One region of the Brevibacillus sp. FW306-2-1A-C05A genome, then DNA from elsewhere that is predicted to be linked to it. Evidence: a T-box and tRNA genes for the amino acid it is inferred to sense, from the RefSeq annotation. Region 1 holds a T-box; the other holds one or more tRNA genes.
What was found. The T-box of region 1 lies ahead of argS (arginine--tRNA ligase). A T-box ahead of a tRNA ligase gene usually reads a tRNA of that ligase, here a tRNA-Arg.
Positions count from the first base shown of each region.

Region 2: it has a tRNA-Arg gene. The T-box ahead of argS (arginine--tRNA ligase) is inferred to sense a tRNA for this amino acid. The anticodon was not compared.

Region 1 is NZ_JBYSWV010000010.1:12,691-28,609, forward strand. It holds gene AC3WJN_RS09000 (YjcZ family sporulation protein) at 190-297, shown strand; gene AC3WJN_RS09005 (hypothetical protein) at 294-572, opposite strand; gene AC3WJN_RS09010 (hypothetical protein) at 786-1,280, shown strand; T-box leader at 1,324-1,584, shown strand; gene argS (arginine--tRNA ligase) at 1,661-3,373, shown strand; gene AC3WJN_RS09020 (erythromycin esterase family protein) at 3,710-4,981, shown strand; gene AC3WJN_RS09025 (thiolase family protein) at 5,184-6,371, opposite strand; gene AC3WJN_RS09030 (amino acid ABC transporter ATP-binding protein) at 6,400-7,140, opposite strand; gene AC3WJN_RS09035 (amino acid ABC transporter permease) at 7,159-7,824, opposite strand; gene AC3WJN_RS09040 (transporter substrate-binding domain-containing protein) at 7,912-8,727, opposite strand; gene AC3WJN_RS09045 (3-oxoacid CoA-transferase subunit B) at 8,768-9,430, opposite strand; gene AC3WJN_RS09050 (CoA transferase subunit A) at 9,430-10,098, opposite strand; gene AC3WJN_RS09055 (sigma-54 interaction domain-containing protein) at 10,386-11,810, shown strand; gene AC3WJN_RS09060 (hypothetical protein) at 11,936-12,337, opposite strand; gene AC3WJN_RS09065 (deoxyribonuclease IV) at 12,389-13,231, opposite strand; partial or broken gene AC3WJN_RS09070 (TetR/AcrR family transcriptional regulator) at 13,383-13,976, shown strand; gene AC3WJN_RS09075 (MFS transporter) at 14,123-14,515, shown strand; gene AC3WJN_RS09080 (universal stress protein) at 14,644-15,513, opposite strand; gene AC3WJN_RS09085 (HD-GYP domain-containing protein) at 15,664-15,919, opposite strand, start outside.
Region 2 is NZ_JBYSWV010000036.1:27,255-43,173, reverse strand. It holds gene AC3WJN_RS19105 (gluconeogenesis factor YvcK family protein) at 1-297, shown strand, start outside; gene whiA (DNA-binding protein WhiA) at 307-1,254, shown strand; gene AC3WJN_RS19095 (HPr family phosphocarrier protein) at 1,305-1,562, shown strand; gene AC3WJN_RS19090 (hypothetical protein) at 1,685-1,879, shown strand; gene AC3WJN_RS19085 (H-type small acid-soluble spore protein) at 1,893-2,072, shown strand; gene clpP (ATP-dependent Clp endopeptidase proteolytic subunit ClpP) at 2,264-2,899, opposite strand; gene AC3WJN_RS19075 (hypothetical protein) at 2,998-3,219, opposite strand; gene AC3WJN_RS19070 (copper amine oxidase N-terminal domain-containing protein) at 3,440-3,904, shown strand; gene AC3WJN_RS19065 (branched-chain amino acid ABC transporter substrate-binding protein) at 4,298-5,512, shown strand; gene AC3WJN_RS19060 (DUF4023 domain-containing protein) at 5,764-5,901, opposite strand; gene AC3WJN_RS19055 (PAS domain-containing sensor histidine kinase) at 5,943-7,817, opposite strand; gene AC3WJN_RS19050 (hypothetical protein) at 8,017-8,169, shown strand; tRNA gene AC3WJN_RS19045 (tRNA-Arg) at 8,280-8,354, opposite strand; gene rpoN (RNA polymerase factor sigma-54) at 8,577-9,950, shown strand; gene AC3WJN_RS19035 (glutaredoxin family protein) at 9,957-10,229, shown strand; gene AC3WJN_RS19030 (sugar-binding transcriptional regulator) at 10,406-11,431, shown strand; gene AC3WJN_RS19025 (Na+/H+ antiporter NhaC family protein) at 11,450-12,814, shown strand; gene gap (type I glyceraldehyde-3-phosphate dehydrogenase) at 12,835-13,839, shown strand; gene AC3WJN_RS19015 (phosphoglycerate kinase) at 13,936-15,120, shown strand; gene tpiA (triose-phosphate isomerase) at 15,143-15,901, shown strand; gene gpmI (2,3-bisphosphoglycerate-independent phosphoglycerate mutase) at 15,917-15,919, shown strand, end outside.

The sequences.
Region 1 (15,919 bases):
TTTGCTTTCAGGTTTGATGTTTGAAAGTATCTTAACACCGCGAAAAGTCTTCGTCAATTGAGAATTTGTCTATTCTTTACACTCTTCCCGCTCTTCTGCGCCCATTTTTGCGCATACCGGGCATTCGCCCACGCCAATCTGTGCGTTCGTGTATAGACTGTAGCATAACGGAAAGGAGGGGGAACAAACGTGAGTACATCTTACTGCGGACACGGCATCTTTGGAGACAGCTTCGCATTGGTGCTCGTACTGTTTATCCTGCTGGTCATTGTCGGGTGTTCGAACGACGACTGCTAAGTAAATGACAGGAAGAGGCTATCCCCCTTGCCTTGGCTTGAAGGGATAGCCTCTTTTTTCATGTCATGGACAGTGCGATCGCAGCCAGACCGCCTGCCGTAAAAGGCGACGCGCTCACGCTTGTCCACCTGGACGGTCAGGACGTCATACGGGACAGGCTTGCCGTTTTCCATCCGCTGGTCGCTGACGTTCATCCACGTTCTGTTGCGCCAATGCTCATCCGCATAAACCTCTGTCGCCTGGCGCTCGTAAACGTCGGCTTCTTCCCCCACCATCGTTTTCCAAAAGGCTTGCGCGACTTTTTCTGCTGCCGCAGGCGCGACCGTTGCCTTCTCGCCGCCATTGATCCAGCTACGGGCTTTTTGTGAGAAGCATCGTTAGTTAACTTTTTTCAACAGGATGGCACTTGACCGCTCTGTCTTCATTGTCAGAGCGAAACGCTTTTGCTATCATGAGGCTACCCAAACCGATGAAAGGAACGATCGACAATGGACGCTCTGCTCGCGCGTGAAAAGGACGAATTTCTGTCCTGTATAGAAACGATAAAAGAACTGGAAAGCTCCGAATTTGAAAGCTACTCCATCGTAAAGCATACCGAAACAGGAGAACATTATTTGCGCTACTTTTTGTCCCATATCAACCTGTCGGAAGGGGGCCGCAGGGACAACTACGATCACTTCCTGCCGATTGACTCCGATGACGTCCTGGGACTGATGTTCGGCGAGCAGCCGTACCGCTTCCCGGAAAACTGGCGCTCCCCCTACCTGCGCAGCGGCAACGACAATCGGCTCATTCCGTTTGATCCATCCGAGAACTACGATCTGGACGAGGAGGCGGCGGCCGAGCTGGCGATGGTGGAGCAACTGGAGCTTTACAAGCAGCAGTGGATGAACGCGGAAACTATGAGCGCGGAAGAAAAAGAAAAGCTGACGAAGCAATATTTCGCCGAGCTCGACAAGATTTTGAAAAAAGCCGAAGAGTAAGTTGCATCCTGGCACCAAAAACGGCTATAATGCTAGAGAAACAAGCGAATCGTTGATGAGGAAAGTACTCCTGGAATGAGGCTGTAGCGAGTCGGGGATGGTGGAAGCCCGATGCCGAACCACGCGAGGAAGCGCCCCTCGGAGATGCGGCCTGAACATCCGGCGAAGCAAATCGCGCCCGGATCGCGTAGGGTTTTGCCGGGTCTGCCCGTTACAGCAGCACAAAGCGGTTTTTGCCTGATGCACGCATGCAGGCGAAAACAACAAGAGTGGCACCGCGGGAGCACAACCTCTCGTCTCTTTTATCCAGGAGACGCGGAGGTTTTTTTGTTTTCTTTTGCGTCCCATAAGCTTTTTCCCATTTTGAAAGGAGAATCACAATGAGCTACAAGCACCAAGTCGCGGAAAAAATCGCCGCTGCCCTCACCTCTCTCGGTGTGGACACCTTCCCAACAGAAACAGTTTACGGCATGCTGGAAACGCCGCCAAACCCTGCGATGGGAGATATCGCCTTCCCTTGCTTCCAGCTCGCAAAAGCGCTCCGCAAAGCGCCACCGATGATCGCCACAGAGCTTGCCGAAAAAATCGAAGGAGCGCCACTGCGCTCTGCCCAAGCAGTCGGCCCTTACGTCAACCTGTTTCTCGATCAGGAAAATGTGGCGGCGCAAGTGATCGGAACGATCCTTGAGCAAGGCAGCGCCTACGGCAGCAGCCAGGTAGGCCAGGGCCGCAAAGTGCCAATCGACCTGTCCTCGCCGAACATCGCCAAGCCGTTTTCCATGGGCCATCTGCGCTCTACCGTGATCGGAAACGCGATTGCGAACATCATGGAAAAACGCGGTTACCAGCCTGTGCGCATCAACCATTTGGGCGACTGGGGCACGCAGTTCGGCAAACTGATCGTCGCCTACCGTCTGTGGGGAGACGAGGAAAAAGTAAAAGCCGAGCCAATCAAGGAGCTGCTCAGCCTGTACGTGCGCTTCCACGAAGAAGCGGAAAAAGACCCGACTCTGGAAGACCAGGGCCGCGAATGGTTCAAAAAGCTGGAGGACGGCGACGCAGAAGCACAGCATCTGTGGAAATGGTTCCGCGACGAATCGCTCAAGGAGTTCATGAAAATTTACGAGCTGATGAACGTCTCCTTCGACTCCACGCACGGCGAAGCTTTCTACAACGACAAGATGGATCGCGTCGTCACCTTGCTGGAAGAAAAAGGACTGCTGACCGAATCGGACGGCGCCTTGGTCGTCAACCTCGACGAGTACAACATGCCGCCGTGCCTGATTAAAAAATCGGACGGTGCGACGCTGTACGCGACGCGCGATCTGGCTGCCGCCCTGTACCGCCACGAGACGTACGACTTCGCCAAAGCGCTCTACGTCGTCGGAAACGAGCAGCGTCTCCACTTCCAGCAACTGTACAAGGTACTGGAAAAAATGGGCTACGCCTGGTCCGCCGACATGCACCACATCCCGTTCGGCATGATGCTCAAGGACGGCAAGAAAATGTCAACCCGCAAAGGAAAAGTCGTTTTGCTGGAGGAAGTATTGGCACAAGCGATTGCCGACGTGCAAAAAGTGATCGAGGAGAAAAACCCGACGCTCGCGAACAAGGAAGAAGTTGCCCGCCAGGTTGGGGTCGGCGCTGTCATTTTCCACGACCTGAAAAACTACCGCCTGAACGACATCAACTTCTCCTGGGAAGAAATGCTCACCTTCGAGGGCGAAACCGGACCTTACGTGCAATACACGCACGCCCGCGCCTGCTCGCTTCTGCGCAAAGGCAACTACCAGCCGCAAACGACAGCGAGCCTCGTACCAGGCGCTTTGGACAGCAAGGAAGCATGGGCGGTCATCACCTTGCTGAACGGCTTCCCTGAGGTGATCGAACGGGCCAGCGACAACTTCGACCCGTCGCAAATCGGCAAGTACGTCATCGACCTCGCGCAGTCGTTCAACAAATTCTACGCCAACGTCCGCATTCTCGCGGAAGAAGACGTGAAAGCTTCCCGCCTCCAGCTCGTGGCAGCGGTGGTGGCCGTGTTGAAAGAAGGGCTGCGCCTGCTCGGACTGGCAGCGCCAGAGGAAATGTAGGAAGCGCCGTTCTTTGACGCATGATCTGACCCAAAAGCCGGAAGCCTGCCTTGGCAAAAGGTGGCCCCGGCTTTTGCTTTTGGATGAAAAGCGCCTCGCGGGTAGTTGACTCATTTGTTTCGTGCCCTTTTTTCCAGCCTGTGCCATAATAGGAGAGGAAAGCAAGAAGGATGTGGCAAATACGGGCAACGGGCAGATTCCTTCCGTTTGACACCCCGGCTTAAGATAGCGGCTCCCCCGCAGGAACGCCTTGGCTCCACTCGGCAACAAACACATCCCGCTGTTCACACCTGGTCGCAAACAGGCGACCTGCCACAGAAAGCGAGACGGTAAACGATGAAAAAATTTCTTTTGCTCGCCACAAGCTTGCTGCTCGTGCTGAGCGTATTGACAGCCTTCGAGGCGAAGGCGGCAAGCGCACTGCCATCGTCTATGAACAAGCATGTCGTTCCCGTATCGAAAATGGAGCTGCCCCAAAAAACGGTTATCGGCTTTGGCGAAGCGACCCACGGCAACAAACAATTTACGACGCTCAAGCTGGACGTGTTTCGGCAACTGGTAGAAAAGCACGGCTACCGCGCCTTCGCCATCGAAGCCGACTTCGGCGGCGGCCAGAAGGTCGACGCCTACATATCCGGCGGAAGCGGGACAGCGCAAGAGGCGGCAAAAGCGCTCGGCTTTGCGATCTACAACACCGAGGAGATGGCAGCGCTGTTGTCCTGGATGCGCGCGTACAACGAACAGCGCGCTGACCACGACCGCATCCGCTTTTACGGCTTTGACATGCAGCGCTACGACCAGAACAAACAAGCGCTGTTCGCCTATTTGCAAAAAGTCGATCCGCCCCTCGCCGCAACCTATGAAAAAGCTTTGGCAGCTTTGACCGATCAAACGCTGTCCGAACAACAGCCAGCCAAGGAAGGGCTTCCCCACATCCAGAGCTTGCTCGGCCGGATGAAAGCAAACAAAGCCGCCTACACCGCCAAAAGCTCCGAAAAAGACTACGAGCTGGCGTTAGCCTTTGCCGAGTCGATCAGACAAAACGCGATCCTGCACGGAACGAACGTCAACTACGGCAGCGCCCGCGATCGCTACATGGCGGAGCGCGTCATGTGGATTCTCGCGTTTGAAAAGAAACATTACGGCCGCGAGCGCCTGTTCATCACCGGACACAACGGACACATCGAAAAGACGTCCACGACCACGGGTCTTGCAACCTGCATGGGGGCGTATTTGGCGAAAGCGCTCGGCGACCAGTATTACGCAATCGGCAGCGAATTTTATGAAAGCGCCTTTCTGGCCAAGGACGCCACTACCGACGAACGCAAGCTGTTTGCTGTCAAAAACGCCGGGGATCACCGCCTCGCCGTGCTGTTCGCGCGCACCAACCTGCCGGACGGCTTCCTGGACTTCGCCAAAACGCGGCAGGATGCCGATTTTTACGCCTATGTGAATCGTCCGCAGCCGATCAGCGCCATCGGCGACGTGTTTAGCGGCTGGTACGCGAGCATCGAGAACATGTACACGCTGCAAATGGTCCCGGCAAAAGCGTTTGATGCGCTCGTGTTCGTGCGGACGGCGACTCCTTCTGTCATGCTCGCGGACTGACGGCGTGCGAACGAAAACGTGCACCGGAACCATCCGCCTGCTTTCCGGTCGCTTGTGCGCAAAGCGCAAATGGCTCCGCTCCGCCCCAAGACGTCGCCCCGGATCACCAGCAAAAGAAAGCCCCGCCAGACCGCCACGAGCCGAGATCGACGTGGCCCTCTGACGGGGCTTTTCCTGTGCTGTTCTTTGTCCGCCGAAAAGCTTACGAGGACAGCGTCAAGTTTTCATAAATGACAGACAGGCCCATTCCCCCTGCCATGCAAAGCGTCACCATGCCGTACTTGACGCGGCTGCGCACCATTTCGTTCATCAGGCTGACGGTCAGCTTCGCGCCGGTGGCACCGACCGGGTGGCCGAGCGCGATCGCGCCGCCGTTGACATTCACCTTGGCCGGGTCCAGCTCCAGCCCTTTCATCACCGCCAACGCTTGCGCGGCAAACGCCTCGTTCAGCTCGATCAGCCCGATGTCGTCCAGCGTCAGCCCTGCTTTTTGCAGCGCTTTTTGGGTGGCCGGCACAGGCCCGATCCCCATCACGCCCGGCTCGACTCCCGCGCTGGCAAACGCCTTGATTTTGACCAGCGGCATAAGCCCCGCTTCCTCCGCTTTTTCGCGAGACATCATCAACACTGCGGCTGCGCCGTCATTCATCGGACACGCATTGCCTGCCGTGATCGTTCCGTCTTTTTGGAATACGCTTTTCAGCTTCGCCAAGTCTTCGAGGCTAATCTCGTGGCGGACCGACTCGTCCTGATCGAACACCCGCACTCCTTTGCGCTCATGGATGGCAATCGGCACGATCTCGCTGGCAAACTTGCCTGCGGCTATGGCAGTCGCCGCCTTTTTGTGGCTGTCGTAGGCGAAGCGGTCCTGTTCCTCGCGGGAAATACCGTACTGCTGCGCAAGCCGTTCAGCCGTGTTGCCCATGTGCTCGCCTTCCAAGGAACAGATCAAGCCGTCAGACAAAAGCGCATCTTCCATCGTCAAGTTGCCGAACTTGCTGCCCCAGCGGTTTTTCATCAAATACGGCACGTTGCTCATGCTCTCCACGCCACCCGCAACCACCACGTCCTCTTGCCCGGCCATGATCGCAAAAGCGCCGCTGCCAATCGCTTTCAAGCCCGAGCCGCACGCCTTGATGATGATGTGCCCGTACACATGGCGGGGAAATCCGGCCAACTGCGAGCTGATGCGCGCCGCGTTCAGCCCGCCTCCGTGCACGTAGCCGTTGCCGAAAATCACTTCGTTCACTTCCTGCTTGGGAAAAGCCGCCTTTTCCATCAGCCCTTCCAGCACTTGCCGTCCCAACTCCGTTGCCGGGACGTCGCGCAAGCTTTTGCCGAATGCGCCGACCGCGCTGCGCACGCCGGCGACAATGACTACCTCTCTCATCGTTACGCTCCCTTTCGTTTTGCCCTCGTTACAAGACCCGGTTCAAAAATTCGCGCGTCCGCTCTTCCTCCGGATTGTTGAACATGTCTGCCGGGCGGGCCATCTCCACGATCTTGCCCTGGTTCATGAACGCGACCCAGTCCGCCACTTCTTTGGCGAAGCCCATTTCATGCGTCACAATAATCATCGTCATCCCGTCCTGGGCGAGCTGCTTCATCGTCTCCAGCACTTCGCCGACCAGCTCCGGGTCGAGCGCGGAGGTCGGTTCGTCGAACAGCATGATCTCCGGCTTCATCGCCAGCGAACGGGCGATCGCTACCCGCTGTTTTTGTCCGCCTGACAGCGAGGATGGATAGACGTTTGCTTTTTCGGACAAGCCTACCTTCTGCAACAGTTGCAGCGCTTCCTGCCTCGTTTGCTCCTTGTCCGCCCTTTTCGCGATCAGCGGCGCTTCCATGATGTTTTCCAAAACCGTTTTGTGCGGGAACAGATTAAAGTGCTGGAACACCATGCCGACCTTTTGCCGCACCTTCGTCAAATCGTCCTTTTTCGGATCGATGCTCTTGCCTTCGATGAAAATCTCGCCGTCGTCCTTGATCTCCAAAAAATTGATGCAGCGAATCAGCGTGCTTTTTCCCGAGCCGCTCGCCCCGATCAGCACGACGACTTCGCCCTTTTTCACCTGTAGCGTCACGTCTTTCAGCACCTCCACGGCGCCGAAGCTTTTTTTCAAATTTTGCACGCGGATCATGACTTGCTTGTCTTCCATCATTCTCCCTCCCCTCTCCTATACGTCACCTTTGGCCAACCGCTTTTCCATCACATGGACGATATACGTAAAGATCATGACAATCACCAAATAGTACAGGGCCACGATCAAAAAGTACGTCATCTCATCAAAGGTTTCCGCAGACAGGCGGCGCGCCAGGGAGAACAGCTCATCCATCGCGATGAAAGCAGCCAGCGACGACTCCTTCAGCGCCAAAATAAACTGGTTGCCGAGCGGCGGAATGGAGCGCTTCATCGCCTGCGGCAAAATGATCCGGCGCATCGTCTGGCCGGTAGACATCCCGAGCGACAAACCCGCCTCCATCTGTCCCTTGTCGATCGACTGGATGGACCCGCGGAAAATTTCCGCGATGTACGCCCCGCTGTGGATCGCCAAGGCTAAAGCCGCTGACCAAAATTGACCGAGATCAATCACCTTGTAAAAACCGAAATAGAGGACAAAAATTTGCACGATCAAAGGCGTTCCGCGAATGACCATAATATAGACGTTGGCAACAATTTGCCCGAGCTTGAACTTGGAGACTTTCAACAGGGCGACGAACAGCCCGATGATCGACCCTGCGATGACGGAAGCGATCGTCAGCTCAAACGTCAAGAGCAGCGGCTTCCAAAAAAACGGCAATGTGCGGAAAAACTCTTCTGTCAAATGGGCAATACTGGGCACTCGATGCCACCCCTCGCTGATAAAATGTCCCTGTCACCCGCCGCTTTCCTTGCGCGGATGACAGGCGGCCTTACACAAACGTCAACCTTATTCGTTCTTGCTGATGTCGCGATTGAAGTACTTTTCGCTCAGCTTCAGATACGTGCCGTCTTCGTGCATTTGCTTCAGCACCTCGTTGATTTTGTTCAACAGCTCGCTATTGCCTTTGCGCACGGCGATTCCGTGTTGAACCTCGGACAACGGCGCGCCGCTTTTCTTGATTTTCAAGCCTTGGGCAATCGCGATCTCGCCGACCACACTGTCCGTAATGACCACGTCATGCTTGCCTTGCTCCAGCGCGCGCAGGGCCGTGACGTCGCTGTCGTACGTCTTGATGTTGTCGGTGTACTCCCGCGCCATTTTTTCATGCGTAGTGCCCAAGGCGACTGCGACTTCCTTGCCCTTCAGCTCTTCCAGCGTGGAAGTCGTGCCGTCGGGACGAGTGAACAGTTGGCCGCCGGACAAGTAGTACGGATCGGCGAAATCAATTTGCTGCTTGCGCTCTTCCGTAATCGCGTGACTGGCAATCGCCGCATCGTAGCGCCCTTCCTTGACCCCCGCGATAATCCCGGAAAACGGCGAGGTGACGGGCTTTGGCTGCAAATTCAGCCGTTTGGCGATCTCGTTGCCGATTTCGATGTCAAACCCGGTAAGCTGCCCATCCTTGAAATAGCTGAACGGCTGGTACTCGCCGGAAGCGGCAAAGACGAACACGCCTGGCTCCTTCGTCATCGCGGACGCATTTCCGCTGGCTGCGCCTGCCTGTCCCCCGCCATCGTTCGTCGAAGCCCCCTGGCTACATCCTGCTACGAGAAGCGACAGCGAGAACAATACGCCTGCAACGGCTTTGAGTGATTTTTTCATGTTGGTAAGCCCCCTTATCTTTGTGCAGAAAAATTTTTCATTACTCCACCATTTGCAAATGTTCTGAAATCAACAACGGCGCTCCGGTATGGTAAATGACATCCTGCAAGGAGTACGGATACATGACCTCTGTCAGCATCAGCCCCTGCGGCGTGACCTCGATAACCGCCCGCTCTGTGACGATCAGGTCGACACAGCGCTTCGCGGTCAGTGGAAACGTACACTCCCTGCGGATTTTCGGCTCGCCTGTCCGCGTCACATGGCTCATCAGGACGATCACCTTTTTGGCGTAATAGGCCAGCTCGGCTCCACCGCCGATGCCGTGAACGCGCGAGCCAGGGACGATCCAGTTCGCCAAATCTCCCCTGCGATTGACCTGCAAGGCCCCGATAAAAGCGACATCGAGCTTCTTGCGCCGAATCATGCCGTAGGCAATCGTGCTGTCGAAGTAAGAAGCGCCCGGAACTACGGTAACGGGCGCTCCCCCCGCGTTGGAGATATGCTGGTCTTCTTCGCCCTTGATTGGCGTGGGGCCTACCCCGAGAATGCCGTTCACGGAATGAAACATCACGTGCCATTCGTGCGGGATAAAGTCCGCGACCAGCTCCGGTATCCCGATCCCCAGATTGACGGCCATCCCCGGTTCGATTTCCTTGGCGGCGCGCCGCGCGATCATGTTTCGCTGATCCATCGTCAGTCGCATCAGCCGTTCCCCCCGCCGCTGCGATTCACCATGTAATCGACAAAAATGCCGGGTGTCACGATTTTTTCCGGGTCCAGCTCTCCTGCCGGAACGATCTCCTCCACTTCGGCAATGGTGATGTCAGCAGCCATCGCCACCAGCGGATTCAAGTTTCTCGCCGACTTGTCGTAGATGAGATTGCCGTACGTGTCCGCCTGTTTCGCATAGACGATGCCTACATCGGCCGTCAGCGCCGGTTCCATCCAGCACGGCTTTCCCCCAAAAACCACCGCTTCCCCTCCTTCTGTCGCTTCTCCCCACATTTGCGCATCGACAACAATACCGGGAATGCCTACGCCCCCTGCGCGAATTTTTTCCGCAAAAATTCCTTGGGGACAAAACGTGACCTGGAGCCGTCCGTCCATCATCTGTTGACCAGCTTCCGGATTGGAGCCGATATGCGTCGTCATCAGCTTCCTCACCCGCCCGTGGCTAATCAGCTTGCCGATCCCGACCTGCGGATACCCCGCGTCGATTCCGATCAAGGTCAGGTCGCGCACCCCTTTTTCCAAAATCGTGTCGATCAAAAGAGCCGGGGAGCCGATCGTTCCGAAACCGCCGTACATCAGCCGGACACCGTCTCGTACACATTCCGTCGCTTGTTCGCGCGTCACCAGTTTCGCTAGCATCGCATGCCATTCCTTATCTCTCTTGTTTATTGAGCAAAGTCGCTTACGTCCCGCTAACAGTAGCAAGTCCTGTGCCAACACCCAAAAAGCTGGATGGTAGCGAAAATTGCCGAAACTGCGTCTTTTCTGACGAATCGAAGTAGAATCACTTTTGAGTCGAAAGGGAGAGAAACGCACTCTTTTCAGGTGAATCGAAATCGACTCGCGTTTTTTCAAATCCGACTCACTATACAATCGGCAGTCACTTCCTGTACAATCAGGTCAAAAATGGGGGGAGCGTATCAAGCGTGGAAAAAGATGCGGAGATTTTGGCCTTGTCGTCTGTAGATCGGTTCATCGACATATTGAACTCGCTTGCGGACGGCATTTTTATATCGGATGCGCAAGGAACCACACTGTGGCTGAACAAGGCGAGCGAAAACTTGTGCGGCATCCCGAAAGCCGAGCTGATTGGGCAAAACGTGACCGATCTGGAGGAAATGGGCATTTTCAGTCCTTCCGTGACCCGGCTTGTCCTGGAATCGGGCAAGCCGACGACGACCATCCAGCTTGTGAACAGCAAAGGAAAATTTCTCGTGACAGGCCATATTATCCCGGACGAAGACGGAAAGCCGGAGCTGATCGTCGCCCACTCCCGGGACATTACGGAGGCGGCACGGGCCAGCTCGCAGTTGGAGGAAACCGTCGCGCTATTGAAGCGCTACAGCGAGGAACTGCAGCTCATGAAGCGGGAAGCGAACCAAAGCTCGTCGCAGACGCTGATCGGCAACAGCCGCTCGTATTTGGCGCTCATGGAACTGATAAAAAAAGTCGCGCTGGTCGACACGACTGTGCTCATCACGGGCGAAACCGGGGTGGGCAAAAGCCATCTCGCCGAGCAAATCCACCAGCTTAGCGAGCGAAGCGCAGGGCCGTTCGTGCACGTAAACTGTAGCGCCATCCCCGAAACGTTGATCGAATCGGAGCTGTTCGGCTATCACAAAGGGGCGTTTACCGGGGCGAACCACTCGGGGAAAATCGGGCTGGTCAAAATGGCGGACAAAGGGACGCTGTTCCTCGACGAGATCAGCGAGCTGCCCTACCATTTGCAGTCGAAGCTGCTTTTGCTTTTGCAAAACAAGACGTTCATGCCGATCGGCGGCACCAAAACTTACACGGCGGACATCCGCATCATCGCCGCGACCAACACCAACCTGCAGGAGCTGGTGCGCCAAGGGAAGTTCCGGCACGACCTGTACTATCGGCTCAACATTTTGCCGATCAACGTCCCGCCCTTGCGCGAGCGCAAAGACGACATTTTCCCGCTGTTGCACCACAATTTGCAAAAATTCAACGCCAAGCACCACCAAAAACGCCGTTTCACATCTGACGTGCTGGACGTGTTGCACCAGTATGACTGGCCAGGCAATGTGCGGGAGCTGGAAAATTTGGTCGAGCGCATCGTCATCACGTCCAAGTTCGACGAGATTTCCGTCACCGATTTGCCGGAGGAACTGCGCAGCATTCGCGAGCTGGAGGACGGCATCCTCACGCTCGGCTCCCTTTCCTTGACGGAGCGGATGGAAAAAATCGAGGTCGAATTTATCATGCAGGCGCTGCGCATCCACAAAACGACGCGCAAGACCGCGGCGGCGCTCGGCATCACCCAATCGCTTCTGATGCGGCGGATCAAAAAGTACGACATTCAGCTTGAGGACGAGACGGCCGAATGATCTCGGTACTTGCCGCTCCCAGCCTTCGCCTGTTCCTCGTCACGAGCGGCTACATCCTGCGATTTTTTGCGCGAAAAAAAAGGAGCGCTACCACTCGCAGCGCTCCTTTCCCTGTTCTTGTCCGACTATTCCTCGACCTTTTTTGGCGCCTTGCCAAACCAGGTCTTCGCTATCAGCTCGACGACTTGCTTCGGCAGCGATTGCGGCGGCTGCACTTCCTGGCCTGACGCGTCGACGCTGCGATACAGCAGCGCTGTGTCGTCTGCCGGATCTGACTTCGTTTGCAAAGTCCACTCGCCGATTTGCCCGGCGTTGGTCCATTCCTCGATCATGAGCTGGTATTCGCCCGGTGCCAGCTCAATGTAGTCGTCCTCTGTCACATCAATGACAGCGTAGCCGTCGTGCTCGATTTCGGCATCGTATGTATTCCCGTTGGCTGCTTCGTAAAGAGCCAGCTCTTCCGGGTTGTTCAAATTCTCTTTCAGCGTCGCAAAATCGTGAATCGTCACTTTGATCCGTTTTGCCATTGGTACCCCTCCCTCGTTGACAACATCCTCTCACACTGTACCACAATCCGGTCAAGCCTGCCAATTGTTCGCCAGACGCCGGACGTGCCTGATTTCTTCGCGATGCCCCCCGCTTGACCCTCGCGCTGTCTCCAATACAATCGGCAAGCCTTGAAGCTGCGGCGTGCGCAACAGCTCGGCAAAAGCATTGTCCCCGATCATCCCTTGTCCGATGCGCGCATGCCGATCCCGAAACGAGCCGCTCGGGTAAACCGAATCGTTCAAATGCACGGCGGACAAATACGGCAAATAGTCCAGTTCTTCCATACGCTGTATGACCGCGCTCCAATTTTTCCCGTCCCACAGCCCGCTGGCAAACGCGTGACACGTATCGAAGCAAAACCCGACCTTCTGCGGCTCGGCAAGCAGTTGCCGCACCTGTGCCAGCTCATCCAGCGTCGTGCCCATCCGGTTGCCCTGTCCGGCGTTGTTTTCAATCAGCAGCTTGGCCTGTCCGGCCCAGCCGTCCACGATTCGATTCGTCAGCAAAATCATCCGCTTGTAGCCGGCAAGCACGTCCGTCCCTTTGTACTGCCCGAAGTGGACAACTACGCCAAGCGCTCCGCACGCCTCGGCAATCTCAAGATCGTTGCGCACCGATTGCACCGTCACCAGAGCCAGCTCGTCGTCCTCCACGCACAGGTTGACCGGATAAGCCGTATGGGCAATCGACGCCAAGCCGTGTTCCTCGCAAAAAGCGCGGCAAGCTGCCGCATCGGCCGGATCAAACTGCTTGACCCCCAGGCTGCGCGGGTTTTTCGGGAAAAACTGATAAGAGGCGGCTCCTTCCCGCAGAGCGGTTCGCGCCGCCTCTGCATAGCCGTGGCGGATGCTGATGTGACACCCGATTTTCATGCGTTCCTCGCCCCCTCACTCGCTTTCCCCATTTTTCCCCTGGCCGTCCATTCTCAATCGCCTTGCGGGAAAGCACTTGCGCTTCTTTCTCCCATCCGGTAGACCGAAATTAAACCGAACGTTCAGTCTATAAAAAGGAGCCTTGCCTTTCATGTCCAAACGTCGCCTTGATGGGGAGAAAACCAAACAACATATCGTCGAGAAAGCAACCGAGCTGTTTTCCCAAAAGGGCTACTTCGCCACATCGATCGAAGACATCTGCCAAGCGACCGGAGCGAGCAAAGGGAGCCTTTACTACCATTTCAAAAACAAGGAGCAGCTTTTTTTGCACCTGCTGGAAAAGCAGTATAACGAGTGGGCAGAGCTGTGGAAGGAAAAAGAGAAGCAGTACGCCACTTCGGTGGAAAAGCTGTACGCCTTGGCCGCTTTTCTGCTCGAAGACTTTTTGTCCCACCCGTTGAAACGAGCCGGAGAAGAGTTTTCCGGCAGCCAGCTCGCCGATCCGCTCATTATGGACCAGGTGCTTGCGATGCTCAGCTCCTCCTACACGCTGTACACGTCGATTTTTTAGGAAGGAATGGCGCGCGGAGAATTTGCCGAGGCCGATCCGGAAGAGCTGGCGATGATCCTCGAAGGGTTTGTCAACGGACTTATCAATGTCGGCTTCAAAATGGAGGAGGAGCGCCTTCATGCCTTGATGAAGCGGGGGATTGATGTTTTGCTGCATGGTATTGTCGCCAGGTAGCTTTTTTTTCGAAAGTTTCTAGACCGAACGTTCGGTTTAATTAATCGCAGGAGTGTGCAAAATGAAGCCACTAATGGGGAAATCGCGTCTTTCTCACCGTCTTTGTCTCCGATACGCTGGAAAACGTCGGGATTTGGATACGCAACATGGCTTTGCTTTATTACGTGATGGAGACGAGCGGAAACAATCCGGTTGCCGTCTTCGCTCTCTCCATCGTCGTCGAGGCGCTCTCTGTCTGGCTGATCGTCACCGCTGCCATGCGTTTTTTCACCGGAGTGGGGCTTGCTTTTCTGGAAATTGTGATCGGAATGCGGATGATTACGCTTGTCGAAGAAGCGTACGTCGGCCGGGTAAACGGGACGATTGCGCCGCTGCTCGTCGGGCTGATGATGCTCGGTTCGTTTGTGGCCGGGCCACTGATGCAGTTGACCGCGCTGATTTATGTCTTCGTCATCGCAGGCGCGGTCGTGCTCGTTGCCGCCTGGGGAAGCTCCCGCATCAACTGGGCGTCCGGCGCTGAGCGTGCCCTGGAGCATTAGAAAACTTGGCTGCGCCAAGCCATTGGCACAGCCTTCGTTGCACTTTCCGCTGGATAAATTCTTATCCAACCTTATCTGCACAAAAAAGCTGCCCGGAGTCCGGACAGCTTGCCTGTTCACGAATGAGCCTATGATTTGACGATCAACAGCGGCGTTTTGGTGCGATGAATCGTTTTGAAGGTCACGCTGCCGAGCAGAGTGCCCGCGATGCCGCCAAGCCCGTGGTGACCGAGCACGATCAGACCTGCTTGCTCCTCTTCGGCGGTCTGGCGAATCACTGTCGCCGGATCGCCAATCACTACCTTGCTCTCGTAAGGAATTTGCGCCGCTTCCAGCACTTCTTCGCAAGTGCGCACGGTTTCTTTTCCCCAGTTTTCCAGCGTCGCTGTGTCTTCCCAGCCTACGCCGTACACTCCGGCATAAGCGACAGGAGGCGTCACGACACTGAGCAGCAGGTAGGAAACGCCCGGAATGTCCTGACTCAAGGCAATCGCTTTTTGCGCTGCGTTTTTCGCCTGCTCCGAGCCGTCGACGGCGATCAGCACTTTTTGCCAAGGGAAGCGGCTGGCATCGGTCTCCTCGGAAATGAGGAAGACAGGAAGCTGGGCGTCGTGAATCGTCGGGTAGCTGACGCTTTGCAGCAGGAATCCGGTGATCCGGCCGTATCCGTGCGTCCCCATGACGATTGCGGCGTACTCGCCTTTTGTCGCGTGCTTGGCGATCACTTCATGCGGCTCGCCGAACTCGATTTCCAATTCGTAAGTGACTCCTGCCTCTTCGACAATCGTGAGGAACTTTTTCAAGTCTTCTCTCGCTTCATCCAATTGGAAATCTTCCACGCTTTTTTGCCCGAGCTTGCGGACGACGTTGCGCGATGGAAACGGAGGGATGGCATGAAGCAGAGTCAGTTCATGCTTATCTTTGGCGTACGCAAGAGCAAAGCGAACCGCCTGAATAGACTGTGCAGAGAAATCTACTGGTACTAGAATACGGGACATAAGGACACGTCCTTTCCTCTTTCATCGTCGCAAAAAGTCGATTTTTGAGACTTTTTGCCTGTTTTCATTGTAGACTGACACCCTCATTATGTATGTAGGGGAATTCCCTGATCTTGGCATCGAAAAAACCCTTAGGTCTAGTTTCTCTCTCTATTCTAGTACTCCTGTAATAAAAATGGTGGGCTCTGCGCCGAGATCAATATCGCAGATCTCGTGATCTTCTGCCATCCGCCGATTCGCCTGCTGCTCCCGCCTGATGACCCGCACGACCGGACGGGCTGGCAGGCCGCGGTTTTGGTCGATCACGACGCCGACTTCGCCTGTGCTCAGCTTGAGCGACGTGCCGATCGGGTACAGCGCGATCGAGCGCAGGAAGTGGATGACCATTTTGTGGTCGAAGCGCTTT
Region 2 (15,919 bases), on a different contig from region 1:
ACCGCCTCGAAGCATGTGCAGGTCATGTACGATCATGTAAAAGAATCATTTCTGGATACGATCATTGTCAATTCAGCCGAGCTGCCGAACCACGTGTTGGAAAAATACGCGGAGAAAGGAGCGGCTCCTGTCCCCTGTGACCTGAAAAAGCTGCGTCAGCTCGGCTTGCATATTGTCGCAAAGCCGTTGGTTACATTTGAGGATGGTTACCTGCGTCACGATGCGCATGCCGTGAGCAAGCAAGTCGTTTCACTCGTCAAGCGCAGACGGAGGGTGCTGAAGATAGAGAAGGAGTAGTGAGGTTCGATGTCATTCGCCGCGCATACCAAAAAAGAACTGACCATGATGGAGGGCGCCGACTGCTGTAGCAAGGCCGAATTGTCTGCCTTGATCCGTATGAACGGGAGCTTGCAGTTCGGAGCAGGACGCCTGGTGCTGGATGTGACGACGGAAAATGCGGCGATTGCCAGAAGGATTTACACCTTGATTAAAAAGCTGTTTCAGACGCACTGCGAGCTGCTCGTTCGCAAAAAGATGCGGCTGAAAAAGAACAACGTCTACATCGTGCGAATACCTAACCAGGCCAATGAAATTTTGCAAGACCTGGCGATCATGGACAGCAGCCTGTCGTTCGTACCCGGGATCGCTCCCGAGATTGTGAAAAAGTCGTGCTGCCGGGCTGCCTACCTGCGCGGTGCTTTTCTGGCAGGCGGTTCGGTCAACCATCCGGAGGCATCCAGCTATCATCTGGAGATATTCACCTCCTATCAGGATTTTTGCGAAGCATTGACCAAGATCGCCAATCGGTATAAACTAAATGCCAAGTGCATCGAGCGGAAAAAGGGGTACGTCCTCTACATTAAAGAAGGCGAGAAAATCACGGAGTTTTTGAGCCTGATCGGAGCACACCAGGCTCTGTTGTATTTTGAGGACGTCCGGATCGTAAAGGACATGCGCAACTCTGTGAACCGTTTGCACAATTGCGAGATTGCCAACATCAACAAAACGGTAAACGCTGCCACAAGACAAATGGAAAACATTCAGCTCATCGACCAGGAAATCGGGCTGGAGAACTTGCCCAGACGTCTGCGTGAGGTAGCCGAACTTCGTGTGGCACACCCCGACATCAATTTGAAAGAACTGGGGGAAATGGTCCCAAGCGGAGTTGTCAGCAAATCGGGAATTAATCACCGCTTGCGAAAAATTAACGAAATCGCTGACAAAATACGTGAAAAACAAAATCTTTCGTTGTAGATGCATGATATACTAAAGGATAATAGTCTACAAGGTTAGGAGGTCCATTCATGGTTCAACAGCAGGTTGTGGTTCAGTTGAAGACCGGTTTGCAGGCTCGTCCGGCTGCCTTTTTCGTACAAGAGGCCAACCGTTTTGTATCGGAAGTATTCGTAGAAAAAGGCAACAAAAAGGTCAACGCGAAAAGCATCATGGGTATCATGAGCCTCGCCATCAGCTCGGGAACGGAGATTACCATCTTGGCAGAAGGGCCGGATGCCTCCCAGGCAGTTTCGAGCCTTTCCAATCTGGTAAGCAAAGAAGAGTAGAAAACGATGGACGAAAGACACTGTCCCTTAATCGGGGGTGTCTTTTTTTGCGTCCATGCATCATTTTGCGTGGCGCAGGGTATTGCTAAACAATGTAGAGCGCAATAAAGGAGGAATGACTCATGAGCAATCGTGACACGTGTCGGGATAGCTGCAACGAAGGTCGGGATGCATACGACATGGACATCGACCGGATGATAAATGAAGGACTTGGAGGCGGAATCGTTTCCGATCAGAACGGCTTGATCGAGGAAACGAGCGTGGATACGATGACAGGGGCAAGCTCCGCGCAGCAAGCCTTAGACGACGAGCGATAAGAGGGAAGAACCTATGGATCTGACAAGAGCGCAGGCTATTCTTTATTCTCCTGAAAAAATCAAGGTAGAATACCAAGGCGAGTCGGTGTGGATCGATGCAGTCGACGAGAGGACGTCTACCGCGCGCATTCATCAGGAAAGAAACCCCGGCAACAGCTTGACTGTGTACGTCAGTCAGTTGGAAGAAGTCTAAGTCTACCCTCGCAAACGAAACAAAAGCGTAGCTGGCAAGCCGAGCGCGGGACGTCCTGGCGTTTTCACGGCTGCTTTGTCAGCGAATGATAAGGGCGTGCCGACAGGGGACCACCGAGGTACATACAGCGCCCTATAAAAAAACACTCGTGCCAACAATTCGATGGGCACGAGTGTTTTTTGACGCAGACGTTACTTTTTCGAAGAAGGCTCGGAAGTAATGACTTTGTCGATCAATCCGTACTCTACTGCTTCTTGGGCAGAGAGGAAGTTGTCGCGATCCGTATCCTTCTGGATGCGCTCCAGCGGCTGTCCTGTACGCTCAGCCAGGATGGTGTTCAGGTGGTCGCGCATTTTCAAAATGCGTTTCGCCGCGATTTCGATATCGCTTGCCTGACCTTGTGCACCGCCCAATGGCTGGTGAATCATCACTTCGCTGTTTGGCAGCGCATAGCGTTTGCCTTTTGTTCCGGCAGCGAGCAGGAAAGCGCCCATCGAAGCGGCCATTCCGATACAAATGGTGGAGACGTCTGGCTTGATGAAGTGCATCGTATCGTAAATCGCCATTCCGGCAGTGATGGAACCGCCAGGACTGTTTATGTACAGATGAATGTCTTTCTCCGGATCTTCCGCCTGAAGGAACAACAGTTGGGCCACCACAATGTTGGCTACCGTGTCATTGATGGGGGTTCCCAGAAAGATGATGCGGTCTTTGAGCAGGCGCGAATAAATATCGTAAGCACGTTCACCGCGGTTGGTCTGTTCAATGACAGTTGGAATCAAATTCATGTGCATCTCGTCTTCCTCCTCTCTTTGTAAGATTATCATACACAAAAGGTCAATGAAGGTCAAACACATAAGTGCACGCCCTCACTACCATGTTTGCCATTTTGCCTCTCCCTAAACCTATGGCAAAAGGAAAGCATTCATTCTTCTTCCGCGTCGTCTGCTTCCGTCAGGTCGACAGCCAGCTTGAGCGTCGCCTTCATCTTTTTCCCCTTGATGATCGTATATTCCTCCACCTGCTTGGCCGAAAGCTGATTGATGGCCTCTGCCAGTTCCTGCTGATTTTTGTACGGCTGGATGGTCAGCAAACATTCTTCATCGCTGGCTTCCTGGTAAATCAGAAAAAAACGATCGCTCGCCATGAGAGCTTCCTCCGTTCAAACAAAGTTATCCACAGTTTTATCAACAGGTTGTGCACAAAAACATTTGTTCGCGGGATAGCACGCCTGATTTCCATAGTTTTGGCATATTTGGCGTCTCGTTAACATAGGAAAAGTATGGAATGAAAAAGAGGAAAAAGCAGATATGTGTCGAAAATGATAAAATTGGAATTCATTTCATAAAAATCGAGGGGTGTTTAGTATGCTTCGCAAGTTTTCCACATTGATGCTTACAGCCGCTTTGCTGACAGGAAGTGTTGCAGCGACTGCTGCTTTTGCCCAACAGGCACCTGCACAGCAACAACTGAAAATCAAAGTTGAGCTGAATGGCAAAGAGCTGCCGTTTCCTCAAGACATCGTAACTGAAAACGGAGTGGCTTATGTAAACGCAAGTACGTTGGCATTGGCACTCGGAGGCGCAGCAGCATGGGATACCATGACCAAATCGCTTCTGGTTTCCAAAGATAACAAGTACGGCCTGCGCATGTATGAAAACAGCACGTTTGCTTACAAAAACGGCAAGGAAATCCGCGTGCCGAACCCGCCGCGTGCAACTACCGGAGCTGTGCTGGTACCATTGGTGTACATCGCACAAGAGCTGGGTGCCAAAGTGACTTACGATGCGAAAACACTCACCTACAAGCTGACAACCGAGATCAATTCGTAACCTTTTGGATGATTCCTCCGTTGTGATTGCCTTCGCGCTTCTCGTATAATAGAGAAAAAGCAGGCGCAATCGAGAGGGGACTTACACTCATGCAAGGAACCACGTTTGCCAGTGTAGCGATGCTGGTTGGCTTTGTAGTATTGGCCATATACGTTACGTGCAAAGCGTATTCCCAAAAATACAAAGAGTAATAATATTTTTCCATAAAAACGACCACTCTTGCGGGATGTGGTTGTTTTTATTTAATTTTCTGAAAATATACTGCACGGAAATATAAACCAAGGCAATAAAACAGGAGAAATATTATCATTTCTATTGCAAATTTTCTAAAATATCCTACAATGAAAGAGTGCATCATAGTTTGTTCGTAAATAAAGAGGGGGATGTTTTGCTATGAAAAAACAGAAATCACTGTCAATTCTGGCTGCTACGGTAGCACTGGGGACATTGCTTGCAGGTTGCGGCGGCGGTCAATCCAGCGCCCCACAATCGAACAGCGGAGGCGGAAGCACCAGTGGCGGCGGAGCAGGGGAGAAGCTGGTTATCGCCGTAGTCGGTCCGATGTCCGGCCAATATTCCGATTATGGAAGCACAGCCAAAGCAGGTGCGGAATACGCCCTGAAGGAAAAGCAGGAGGCGTTCAAGGCGCTCGGCTTTGACGTACAGCTTTCCGCACAAGACGACCAGGCTGACCCGAAACAAGGGGTAGCCGTCGCCCAAATGTTGATTTCCAACCCTGATGTGGTAGGTGTCGTCGGCCACGCAACAACTGGTGCCTCGATTACTGCCGCTGCCCAATACGATCAAGAAAAGCTCGTGATGGTATCTCCATCCGCAACAGGTTCTGACCTGACTGAGCAAGGCAAAAAGATCGTACACCGCATCTGTGCGCGTGATGACCAGCAAGGCTCCAAGGCAGCCATCTACGCGAAAAACCAGCTCGGTGTAAAATCGGCGTTCATCATGCACGACAAGGCTGCTTACGGCCAAGGTCTTGCGGAAGAAGTGAAAAAGCAGTTTGAAGCAGACGGCGTGCAAATCGTCGGCTTCGAAGGCGTAACCGCAGGCGAGAAAGATTACAGCGCGGTCATCAACCAGATCGTGTCGAAAAATCCGGAAATGATCTACTTCGGCGGCTACTACTCCGATGCTGGTATCATCGTCAAGCAGGCGCGCGAAAAAGGCTTCAAAGGCATCTTCATGGGTGGAGACGGCTACGACTCCGCTGACCTGGTGAAAATCGCCGGCGCTGAAAATGCGAACAACGTCGTCTTCACCTCGACTGTCGGTGACGTAGGCGCTACAGAAGAAGGCAAGAAATGGATCGAAGACTTCGAAAAATCGACTGGCAACAAAGTGGGGATCTTCACATCTTTCGGTTATGATTCCATGGGCGTAATGCTCAACGGTCTGGAAGAAGCGATCAAAGCGAACGGCGGCAAAAAGCCAACCCGTGAGCAAGTGCTGGAAGCCGTGCACAAAACAAAAGACTACAAAGGCAAATTCGTAAACGTGACCTTCAACGAAAAAGGCGACAACGAGTTCGCGTCCGTCTACGTGTACAAATACGAAGACGGGAAAAAAGTTTACATCGGCGAAGCGAAGTAATCGGTCGGTAGGAACGAGCCGTTTGGGACATACTACGTTTGGCACGAAGACCAGCTAGAAGGAGGCATTCGCATGTCAAACAATCGCAATACGAAAAACGGCGGCAATCAAGGGCACAGCAGCAAGACCCAGGATACCCAGAAGCAAAAGTCCGAACGAGATCGCAACCTGAACAAGCAAGACCCGCAATAAGCGAAAAGCAAAAAGCCCACCCAAGCGAGCTTGACGCTCCTGGGTGGGCTTTTGCGATCTTACCAGATTCCTTGCTTGCTCGGCAGCCGTTTTTCCGGGTGGCCGTAGCCTTGGTGCTTGCGGCTTCTCAGATTTTTCGCCTGCGATTCGCGAATTTTGGCGACGAACTCGCTCGTGCTCATTTTGGTAAAGTCCATAGGGCACCTCCATCTTCCACGCTGTTTGGCTTGACGCCTTTTTAGGATGGCCCTTTTTGCTCGTGCGCAATCGGGAGCGTAATTTTTACAGTCGTGCCCTCATTGCGTTTGCTGGCGATTTCCAGGTGGCCTCCGTGGTCTTTGATGATTTTGCTGCTAATCATCAGGCCCAGGCCGGTTCCGTTTTCCTTTGTAGTGAAAAAAGGATCGCCCAGCTTCGGAATCAGCTCTTCCGGTATTCCGCAGCCGTTGTCCGCGATCGTAATCAGTACCTCCTGATCGGCCTTTGCGCTGGTGGCAAGCATGATCTCGCCGTGTCCGTCAATCGCTTCGAGCGCATTTTTGACGATGTTGATAAACACTTGCTTCAACTGGTTTTCTTCGCCGGAAATAACGGGGGCATACTCAAAAGACGTGTGAATCGGAATGTTTTTCAGGTTCGATTCCGATGCCAGCAAGGTCAAGACGTTTTCCAGCAAGGAGACAAGGGAAAGCGACTTGATCTGGACGTTGTGCGGCTTGGAAAGCACGAGCAGCTCGCTGACGATGAAGTTGATCCGGTCCAGCTCCGAGAGCATGATGTCCGCGTACATTTGTTGCTCGCTCAGCGTCGGCTTCAAAAGCTGGATAAAGCCTTTCAGCGAAGTGAGCGGATTGCGAATCTCGTGCGCGATGCCCGCGGCCAGCTCGCCGATCACCGAGAGCTTCTCGGCCTGGCGGAGCAGCAGCTCGTTGTTGCGGCGCTCGGTAATGTCGCGGGACACGATGATAAAGCCGTCGCACTCGCCGCAGTCGGTCAAAATCGGCGCGCCTTTTGCCTCCAGAACGATCCAGTCGCCATGCGCGCTCCGGTAGCGAAATTCGCAGGTGCGAGGCTCCAGCGTCCGGACCAGATCGTGAAATTGCTCGCGGACACGCTCGACGTCTTCCGGGTGAACGCATTGGAAGCACATTGGCCCGGCGTGCTGGCTCGTCCCTGTGACCCGCTCATAGGAAGGCGAGAGGTGCACGATCTCGCCATGCTTGTCGGTAATCAAAATCAAATCGTCGGTATGCTCGGCAATGATTTTGCTTTCCTTTTTGATGCGGGACAAAGCCGCCTCGGAAACTTTGCGTTCCGTGACGTTGCGGGACACAAACATGATGTTTTTGACGGTCCCGTCTTCCTGGACCATGGGAATGCCGCGCGTCTCGAAGGAGATCCACGCGCCGTTTTTATGCCGGGAACGAAGCTCGAGGAAGACGGGCTGTTTGGTTTGGAAAATTTCCCGCTGTTTGGCCAGGAGCAGAGGGAAGTCTTCGGGATGAGTGATTTCCAGGCTGCCCGGAGAGACGAGCTCGGCAGGCGAGTAGCCGAGCTGCTGCTCGATGGATGGAGAGACGTATATCCGCTGCAGCGTCTCGTCGAAAATCGTCACAAGGTCCTGGGTATGGTCAATCAACAGCCGATACTTGGTTTCGGTCTGGCGCAGCGCTTTTTCGATCCGCTTGCGGTCGGAGATATCGCGCGTGACGCAGGAGGCCGCGATAATGGTGCCATTTTCGTCCCGGATGGGGGTTGCGGACAGCGTAACTTCTACGAGTGTCCCGTCTTTGCGCTTTCGCACCGTCTCGTAGTTGGTCAAATGAACGCCCATGCTCCTGACGGCGTCAAACAGTTGTCTCGTTTCGTTGACGAGCTCGTCCGGGATAAAACAGTACGGAGAAGCGTCAAGCTCCTCCAGCGACCACCCGTAATATTGCTCAAACGCTTGATTGACCAGCACGATGCGGTTGTCCATGTTGCTGATGGAGATGGCATCTGTCGTATAGTGAAAAAACGCTTTCAAAATCTGGTCGGGAAAGAGGAGACTCGTCATCTGGCGCGGAACATGCTTCTTTTTCCACGTAAACGTGGGCTTTAGCTGATCTGTCATAAATATCCTGCCTTGCGGTTCAATTATTTGGATAGTCGTGTCGAGATAGTATTCGTGTTGTTGACGGTGTTTTCCTATCGCCAAAATTAGAATATAGTGGGATTGGCTGGTACTTTATCGTTGGTAAACGGTTGAAGGTTCAAAAGCGCCGAAAAAATAGGCTATAATGTAGGGAGCAAAAACTGGCGGGGGTGTATGCATGAGCACGGGGTTTATCATCGTTCTTGTCCTGACGTTTGTTCTTATCATCGGGGCCACGATTTTGGTTACGAATAAAGCTTATTCCCGGAAACCGGAGCAGATTGATCCGCTGCCGGGGAAAGACGCGGCGAGCAAAGAGCTGGATCAGTAGAGCGGAAAAAATCAAGCCTGCGGCGAGGATGGCGCTGCGCAGGCTTTTTTGGCGCGAAAAACAGGGCTGTAAACAGAAAAAAGACTGGAATGCATCCAGTCTTTTTCGTATGGTACGCCTGAAGGGAATCGAACCCCCGCACATGGTTCCGGAGACCATTGCTCTATCCACTGAGCTACAGGCGTGCAATATAATGGGTGACACTAATTAATTATAAGTCATCCACGGGGAAAAATGCAAACGAAAAACGAGATTTTGTGTGATTTTTTTTCATGAGTGTGAACAGGAAGCAATCTCAATTTTTTGTGTACGCTCTTCAAAAATTGGCAGGAAAATTGCAAGAGAGAACGAATATAATGAAAATTAAAGAGACATTCGCAAGAAGCAGTGGGAAGGGGGCGAGCTTCATGAACATGGGATTGGGTTTGTATCAGGAACAGACGCTGAAACTTGTGATGACGCCGGAGTTGCGTCAGGCCATTACTATATTGCAATACTCTGCTGTTGATCTGATCTCCTATTTGCAGGATCAGGCCAACGAAAATCCTGTATTTGACCTGGAAGTGGCAGCGGAAGTGGCTACGGCAAAAGCAGAAAAGCCGGCGCCGGAAATCGACTGGAAGGAAATCGTCGGAAACCGCGCGACAGGCGATTATTCTCCGGCAAAAAATGAAAGCACTTACAACCCGCTGGATTACGTGCAGCAAGGCAACGAAAACTTGTATGAGCATCTGGAGCGGCAGCTTGGCTATGTAAAAGGCTTCTCGCCTCTGCAAAAGCGAATCGCACTGTTTTTGATCGGAAATTTGGACGAAAAAGGCTATCTGGAAATTACGCTGGAGGAAGCGAGCCGCAATCTCGGGGTAGACGTGCCGGAGATTGAGGATGTGCTGTCGGTGTTGCAGCATTTTGATCCGGTAGGCGTGGCGGCGCGTAGTCTGGAGGAATGTTTGCTCTTGCAGTTGGAGCACCTGGCCCTCGACGACGAAAAGATCGTCCTGGTCGTGCGCAACCATCTGCAAGACCTCGCCGACAACCGCTACCAGCGCATTGCCGACAAAGTGGGCTGCACGCCGCAGGAAGTGCAGACGATGGCGGATTTGGTCCGCACGCTGAATCCAAGGCCCGGCGCCCAGTTTTCCCAGGCGGAGACGAGATACGTCATCCCGGACGTGACGGTGGAAAAGGTCGGGAGCGAGTACGTCGTGCTCGTCAACGATGTGGCGGCGCCGCGTTTGAAAATCAACAGCTTTTATGAGAAAATGCTTAGTCAGCAAAAAAGCCAGGAAGAGGCGAAGCAGTTTATCCACGACAAGCTTAACGCTGCGATGTGGCTGGCGAAAAGCCTGGAACAGCGCCGTCTGACGCTGATGCGCGTCACCCAGGCGATCGTGGACATGCAGCGCGACTTTTTCGACCGCGGCATCCATTACTTGAAGCCGATGACGCAAAAGGAGATCGCCGAGCGGGTCGGCTTGCACGAATCGACGATCAGCCGTGCGACCAGCAACAAATACGTGCAGACTCCGCGGGGCATTTTTGAGCTGAAATACTTCTTTACTTCCGCCCTCACCACTTCCAGCGGGTCTGCGACATCCTCGGAGAGCGTCAAACGCAGAATCAAGGCGTTGATTGAGCAGGAGGATCGCAAGGCGCCGCTGTCTGACCAGAAGCTGGGGGAAATGCTGCTTGCGGAAGGAATCGAAATTTCTCGCCGCACGGTCGCCAAGTACCGCGAAGAAATGCTGATCCCGTCCTCTGCAAAACGAAAGAGGTTTTAAACGACAATGAACAACAAGCAGCTTGAGGTCGTCCTGTACGGACGGAAAAAATGCCATTTGTGCGACGATGTGGAGCTTGCCATCCGCAGTCTGGCGGAGGAGTTTCCGTTGCAACTGCACATCGTGGACATTGAGAGCGACGCACAGCTTCACGAAGAAATGATGCTGGTGATTCCGGTAGTGGCGATCGACGGAGAAGTAGTGTTCCGTTCGATTACGCATGTAGTGACGATCGAGGAGCTGCGGGCTGAGTTTCGGAAGCGCCAGTTGACCAGTTGAATGGAAGAAAAGCTCCCCCTGCCAAGATTGGGCTAGGGGGAGCTTGCATGTTTTTCGCCGATATGCTACATTCAAGGTGAAGCAAGTGATCTTTTTTTTGCACCAATCGGGACAAAAAATGTATATACAGGGACAAAAAATGTCCCGATCAATTTTACAGCCAAGGATGTAAGCACATGCGACGATTACTGGAACTGCAGCAAAAGCTGCTGCCTGATCTGACTCAGGTCTTGCGCGAGAGGTATATGCTGCTCCGGTCGATCTACCACTTGCAGCCGATCGGACGCAGAGGGCTTGCGCAAGCGATGAATACGACAGAGCGTATTTTGCGGGCGGAAGTCGAGCTGTTGAAGGAGACAGGGCTGTTGACGGTTACCGCCGCAGGGATGCACCTGAGCGGAGAGGGGCAGCAGGTGCTGGATGACATGGAGCCGCTCGTAGGCGAACTGTTTGGCCTTACAGACTTGGCAGAAGGTCTGCAAAAGAAGCTCGGCATCCCGGAAGTGATCGTGGTGCAGGGCGACGCAGACCAGTCGCCGTGGGTCAAGGATGAGCTGGGGCGCGTAGGAGCGAGAGTGCTGAAGCAGGTCGTTCAGGAGGGAGATATTGTCGCCGTGACAGGCGGCACCTCCATCGCAAGCGTAGCCAACCACTTGACGCCTTCCGCTTCGTTCAAAAATGTGCAGTTTGTGCCCGCACGCGGCGGCCTGGGCGAGAGAGTGGAGCTGCAAGCCAACTCGCTTGCCGCTGCCATGGCTGCAAAGACTGGCGCTACTTACCGGCTGCTTCACGTGCCGGATCGCCTGCATCCGGAAGCCTTGCAGACGCTGCTCAAGGAGCCGCAGGTGCAAGATGTGCTCTCGCTTTTGCGGGATACGCGCATCGTGCTGCACGGCATCGGCGACGCCCTCGCAATGGCTCGCCGCCGCAATTATTCGGAAGAGGAGCTCGCTGATTTGGCAGAAGCCGGGGCGGTGTCTGAGTCCTTCGGCTACTACTTTAATGAAGCGGGCGAAATCGTCCACCGGATGCCGACGATCGGGCTGCAACTGGAGGAAGTGCACAAAGCTGAAACGGTACTCTCCATAGCGGGGGGCGAAAGCAAGGCAAAAGCGATTCTTTCCTTTGCCAAACAATCGTGTCAGAATGTACTCATTACGGATGAAGGGGCTGCAAGAGCCTTGTTGTCCGCACGATTGTAACGGAAGGAAGCTGATCGTATGTCTATGGCGCAGGTTATGCCCATCCTGGCGATGATTGCAGGAATTGTGTTCAGTTTGTCACTCGGTTTTCCGATTGCGCTGGGGATTGTTTTTGCGATCCTGGTCACACTGGTTAGTGTGAGCAAACTGGGCTATTCCTTGAAGCAGCAATTCTCGTTTGGCTGGGAAGGCGTCAAGAAGACGAAGCCGGTTCTCATGATCCTCTTCTTGGTGGGCGTGTTGATTCCGCTTTTGATGATGGGAGGAACCATACCCGCGATCATTTACTACGGGTTGTCCATCGTCAACGTCGACTATTTGTTTGTTCTCTCCTTTTTGCTGACAGGAGCGGTCAGTTATCTGCTGGGGACCTCTGTTGGCACCTTGAGTACCATCGGCCTGTCGCTGATGGGGATTGCCCATGCGGCAGGCATTTCGCCAGCGATTGTCGGTGGCGCGTTGATCTCCGGAGCGATGGTGGGAGAGCGGTTTTCGCCGATTTCCAGCAGCCGGCTGCTCGTCCTGTCCAATGTCGGAATGACAGAAGAACAGGACAGGCGAACCAGGCGTCCTGCCATGCTCGCGACAGGCATATGCGCCGTGCTGTTTCTCCTCATGGATCTGTTTCGCACACAGACCGGTTCCGGCGAGATGATTTCGTTGTATCAAGGGCTGTTGTCCAGCCACTTTTCGCTAAATGGGTTGCTCATGCTGCCGCTGATTGTCCTGATCGGGTCTTTCGCCCTGCGAGTAAAGGCCGTGACCGCGCTTTTGTACGGAATCGTGGTCAGCGCCGTCATGGTGGGCATTCACGGACAGCTTGACGCCAAGACGTTTTTTTCCGCCATGCTGTACGGATACGAGCTGCACTCGGGCACACCGCTCGATCAGCTTGTGCACGGCGGCGGGATGGTTGCCATTTTGAACGTTCTGCTGCTGATTGTCCTGGCAGGCTTTTTGAACGGCATTTTGAACCAGGCCAACATACTTACTCCGATTGTCGACAAATTGATGGGCAATACGAAAAATCCGACCGTACTGGTAGCAAAAGCGGCAGCGTTGTCACTTTTGGTCGTCATTATCAGTTGCAACCAGACCATTCCGATTCTGGTGCTTGGCTCGACGCTTCTCGAACGGTTCTCGCAATGGACCGGCGGACGCGAGCTGCTGGGCAAAACGATGCTGGACTCCACGGTTGTCATGCCTGTGCTGATCCCGTGGAACGGCCTGTCGATGGTGATGGCTTTGACGCTCGGCGTTCCTACTGTACAGACGTTGCCCTTCGTGTTTTTCAGCATTGTATTGCCGATTGTCACGATTCTCTCCACCCGAGGCTTTTCGCCGGAAGGTGGGTTTATAGCCACAAAGAATAAAGCTAGCTAACGAGCAGGAGGTTTTTTCTCATGGTAAAAGTAGGGATTAACGGTTTTGGACGAATTGGTCGCAACGTGTTCCGCGCAGCACTCAGCAATCCGAATGTAGAAATCGTAGCCGTAAACGATTTGACTGACGCGCAAACGCTCGCTCATCTGCTCAAATACGATTCCGTGCACGGTGTGCTGGACCTGCCTGTAGAAGCGGGCGAAAACACGCTGATCGTGGGCGGAAAAGAAATCAAGGTTCTCGCTGAACGCGATCCTGCCCAACTGAAATGGGCCGACTACGGAGTAGAGATCGTCGTTGAGTCTACAGGCCGATTCACCAAGCGCGAAGATGCGGCGAAGCACCTGGAGGGCGGAGCGAAAAAAGTCATCATTTCTGCTCCTGCTACGAATGAAGACATTACGATCGTCATGGGCGTAAACGAGGACAAATACGATCCGGCGAAGCACACCGTCATCTCCAACGCGTCCTGCACAACCAACTGCCTGGCGCCGTTTGCCAAAGTGCTGAACGACAAGTTCGGAATCGTGCGCGGTCTGATGACCACCGTGCATTCCTACACCAACGACCAGCAAATTCTCGACCTGCCGCACAAAGACTTGCGCCGTGCCCGCGCTGCTGCGGAAAACATTATCCCTACCTCCACAGGGGCAGCAAAAGCAGTGGCACTCGTGCTGCCTGAGCTGAAAGGCAAGCTGAACGGCTTCGCGATGCGCGTACCGACTCCAAACGTGTCGGTTGTCGACCTGGTAGCCGAGCTGAAAACCGATGTTACGGTAGAAGAGATCAACAACGCGCTGAAGGAAGCGGCAGAGGGTCCGATGAAAAACATCCTGGGCTACTCCGAAGCTCCGCTCGTCTCTTCCGACTACAACGGCAACCCGGCGTCCTCCACAATCGATGCGCTGTCCACGATGGTCCTGGAAGGAAACATGGTGAAAGTCGTTTCCTGGTACGATAACGAGTGGGGTTATTCCAATCGTGTCGTAGACTTGTGTCATTTTGTTGCACAGCGCGGCTTGTAACACGTAAAATAGAACTGTTGTGAAAAAGGGAGAGCAATCTCCCTTTTCCCATATGTTTTTTCCGAATAAAAAGCCAATGATTTGGGAGGATCGTTCATGAACAAGAAATCTATCCGCGATGTTGAGCTGGCAGGCAAGCGCGTATTTTGCCGTGTCGACTTTAACGTGCCGATGCAGGACGGGAAAATTACCGATGATACTCGCATTCGCGCTGCTGTGCCAACTATCCGTTTCCTGATGGAAAAAGGGGCCAAAGTAATTCTGGCAAGCCATTTTGGCCGTCCGAAGGGGCAAGTAGTGGAAGAGATGCGTCTTACTCCTGTCGCTTCCCACCTGTCTTCGCTTTTGGACAAGGAAGTGCGCAAGCTGGATGATTCCATAGGGGCAGACGTAGAAGCGGCAGTCGGGCGCATGGAAAACGGAGACGTGATCCTGCTCGAAAACGTGCGCTTCCATGCGGGAGAAGAAAAGAACGATCCGGAACTGGCAAAAAGCTTTGCGGCGCTGGCCGATCTGTTTGTCAATGACGCTTTTGGGGCAGCACACCGGGCACACGCTTCCACAGCGGGAATTGCCCAATACATACCGGCTGTAGCGGGGCTGTTGATGGAAAAGGAAATTCGCTTCCTGGGCGGAGCCTTGTCCAAGCCAGAGCGTCCATTTACGGCAATCGTCGGCGGCGCAAAAGTAAAAGATAAAATTGCTGTGATTGAGAACTTGTTGACCAAGGTTGACCACTTGATTATCGGCGGCGGCATGGCAAATACATTCCTCAAGGCACAAGGCTATGGCATCGGCGCATCGCTGTGCGAGGATGACAAGCTCGATCTGGCTCGTAGCTTGATGGAGCAGGCAAAAGAGCGCGGCGTCGAGCTTTTGATGCCAGTCGACGTCGTCGTGGCAGACCGCTTTGCGGCTGACGCGAAGAAAAAAGTCGTTTCCATCGATGCGATTCCGGATGGCTGGATGGCGCTCGATATCGGGCCAAAAACAGTGGAACAATACCGTAGCGTGATTGTCGAGTCCAAAACGGTCGTTTGGAACGGACCGATGGGCGTGTTTGAAATGGACGCTTTTGCAGAAGGCACAATCGGCGTCGCCAAAGCGATGGAAGCGTGCGCGGGTACGACCATCATCGGCGGCGGAGACTCCGTGGCTGCGGTGGAAAAAGCGGGCGTAGCCGAGCAGATGACCCACATTTCTACAGGTGGCGGGGCGTCGCTGGAATTTATGGAAGGCAAGGAGCTGCCAGGCGTAGCTGTGCTGGCAGATCACGAATAAGAGCGAAGCGGGGGGAGTTTGCATGCGGACACCAATTATCGCGGGGAACTGGAAGATGTTCAAGACGATTGCCGAGGCGAAGGCGTTTGCGGAAGAAGCCAAGGCTGGCAACAGCACTTCCGGGGTACAAAAAGTCATTTGCGCGCCATTTACAGCTTTGGCTGCCTTGAAAGAGGCGTTTGCCGGCACAGATATTGCCGTTGGCGCGCAAAACATGCATTTTGCCGAGCAGGGTGCATACACCGGGGAAATCAGCGCGGCGATGCTGAAGGAAATCGGCGTGGAGTACGTGATTCTCGGCCATTCCGAGCGTCGCCAATACTTCAATGAAACAGATGAGAGCGTGAATCAAAAAGTCGTAGCTGCGCTTGCAGCAGGTCTGGTGCCGATCGTGTGTGTCGGCGAAAGCCTGGAGCAGCGGGAAGCAGGCGAAACTGCTCAAGTTGTGCGCACGCAGACGGAAGGGGCGTTTGCGGGCCTGACAGCCGAGCAGGTGGGAAAAAGCATCATCGCCTACGAACCGATCTGGGCGATTGGCACAGGCAAGTCCTCGACTGCCGAGGATGCCAACGAGACGATTTCGTTGATCCGCAGCGTGGTCGCGGAGCGCTTCGGCCAGGCGACAGCGGAAGCCGTGCGTATTCAGTACGGCGGCAGCGTCAAGCCGGAAAACATCGCCAGCTACATGGCGCAGCCGGATATCGACGGTGCGCTGGTCGGCGGAGCGAGCCTGGCAGCGGACAGCTACTTGCAGCTTGTGGCAGGTGCGGCCAAGCGATAGGAGGAGGAGAAACAGATG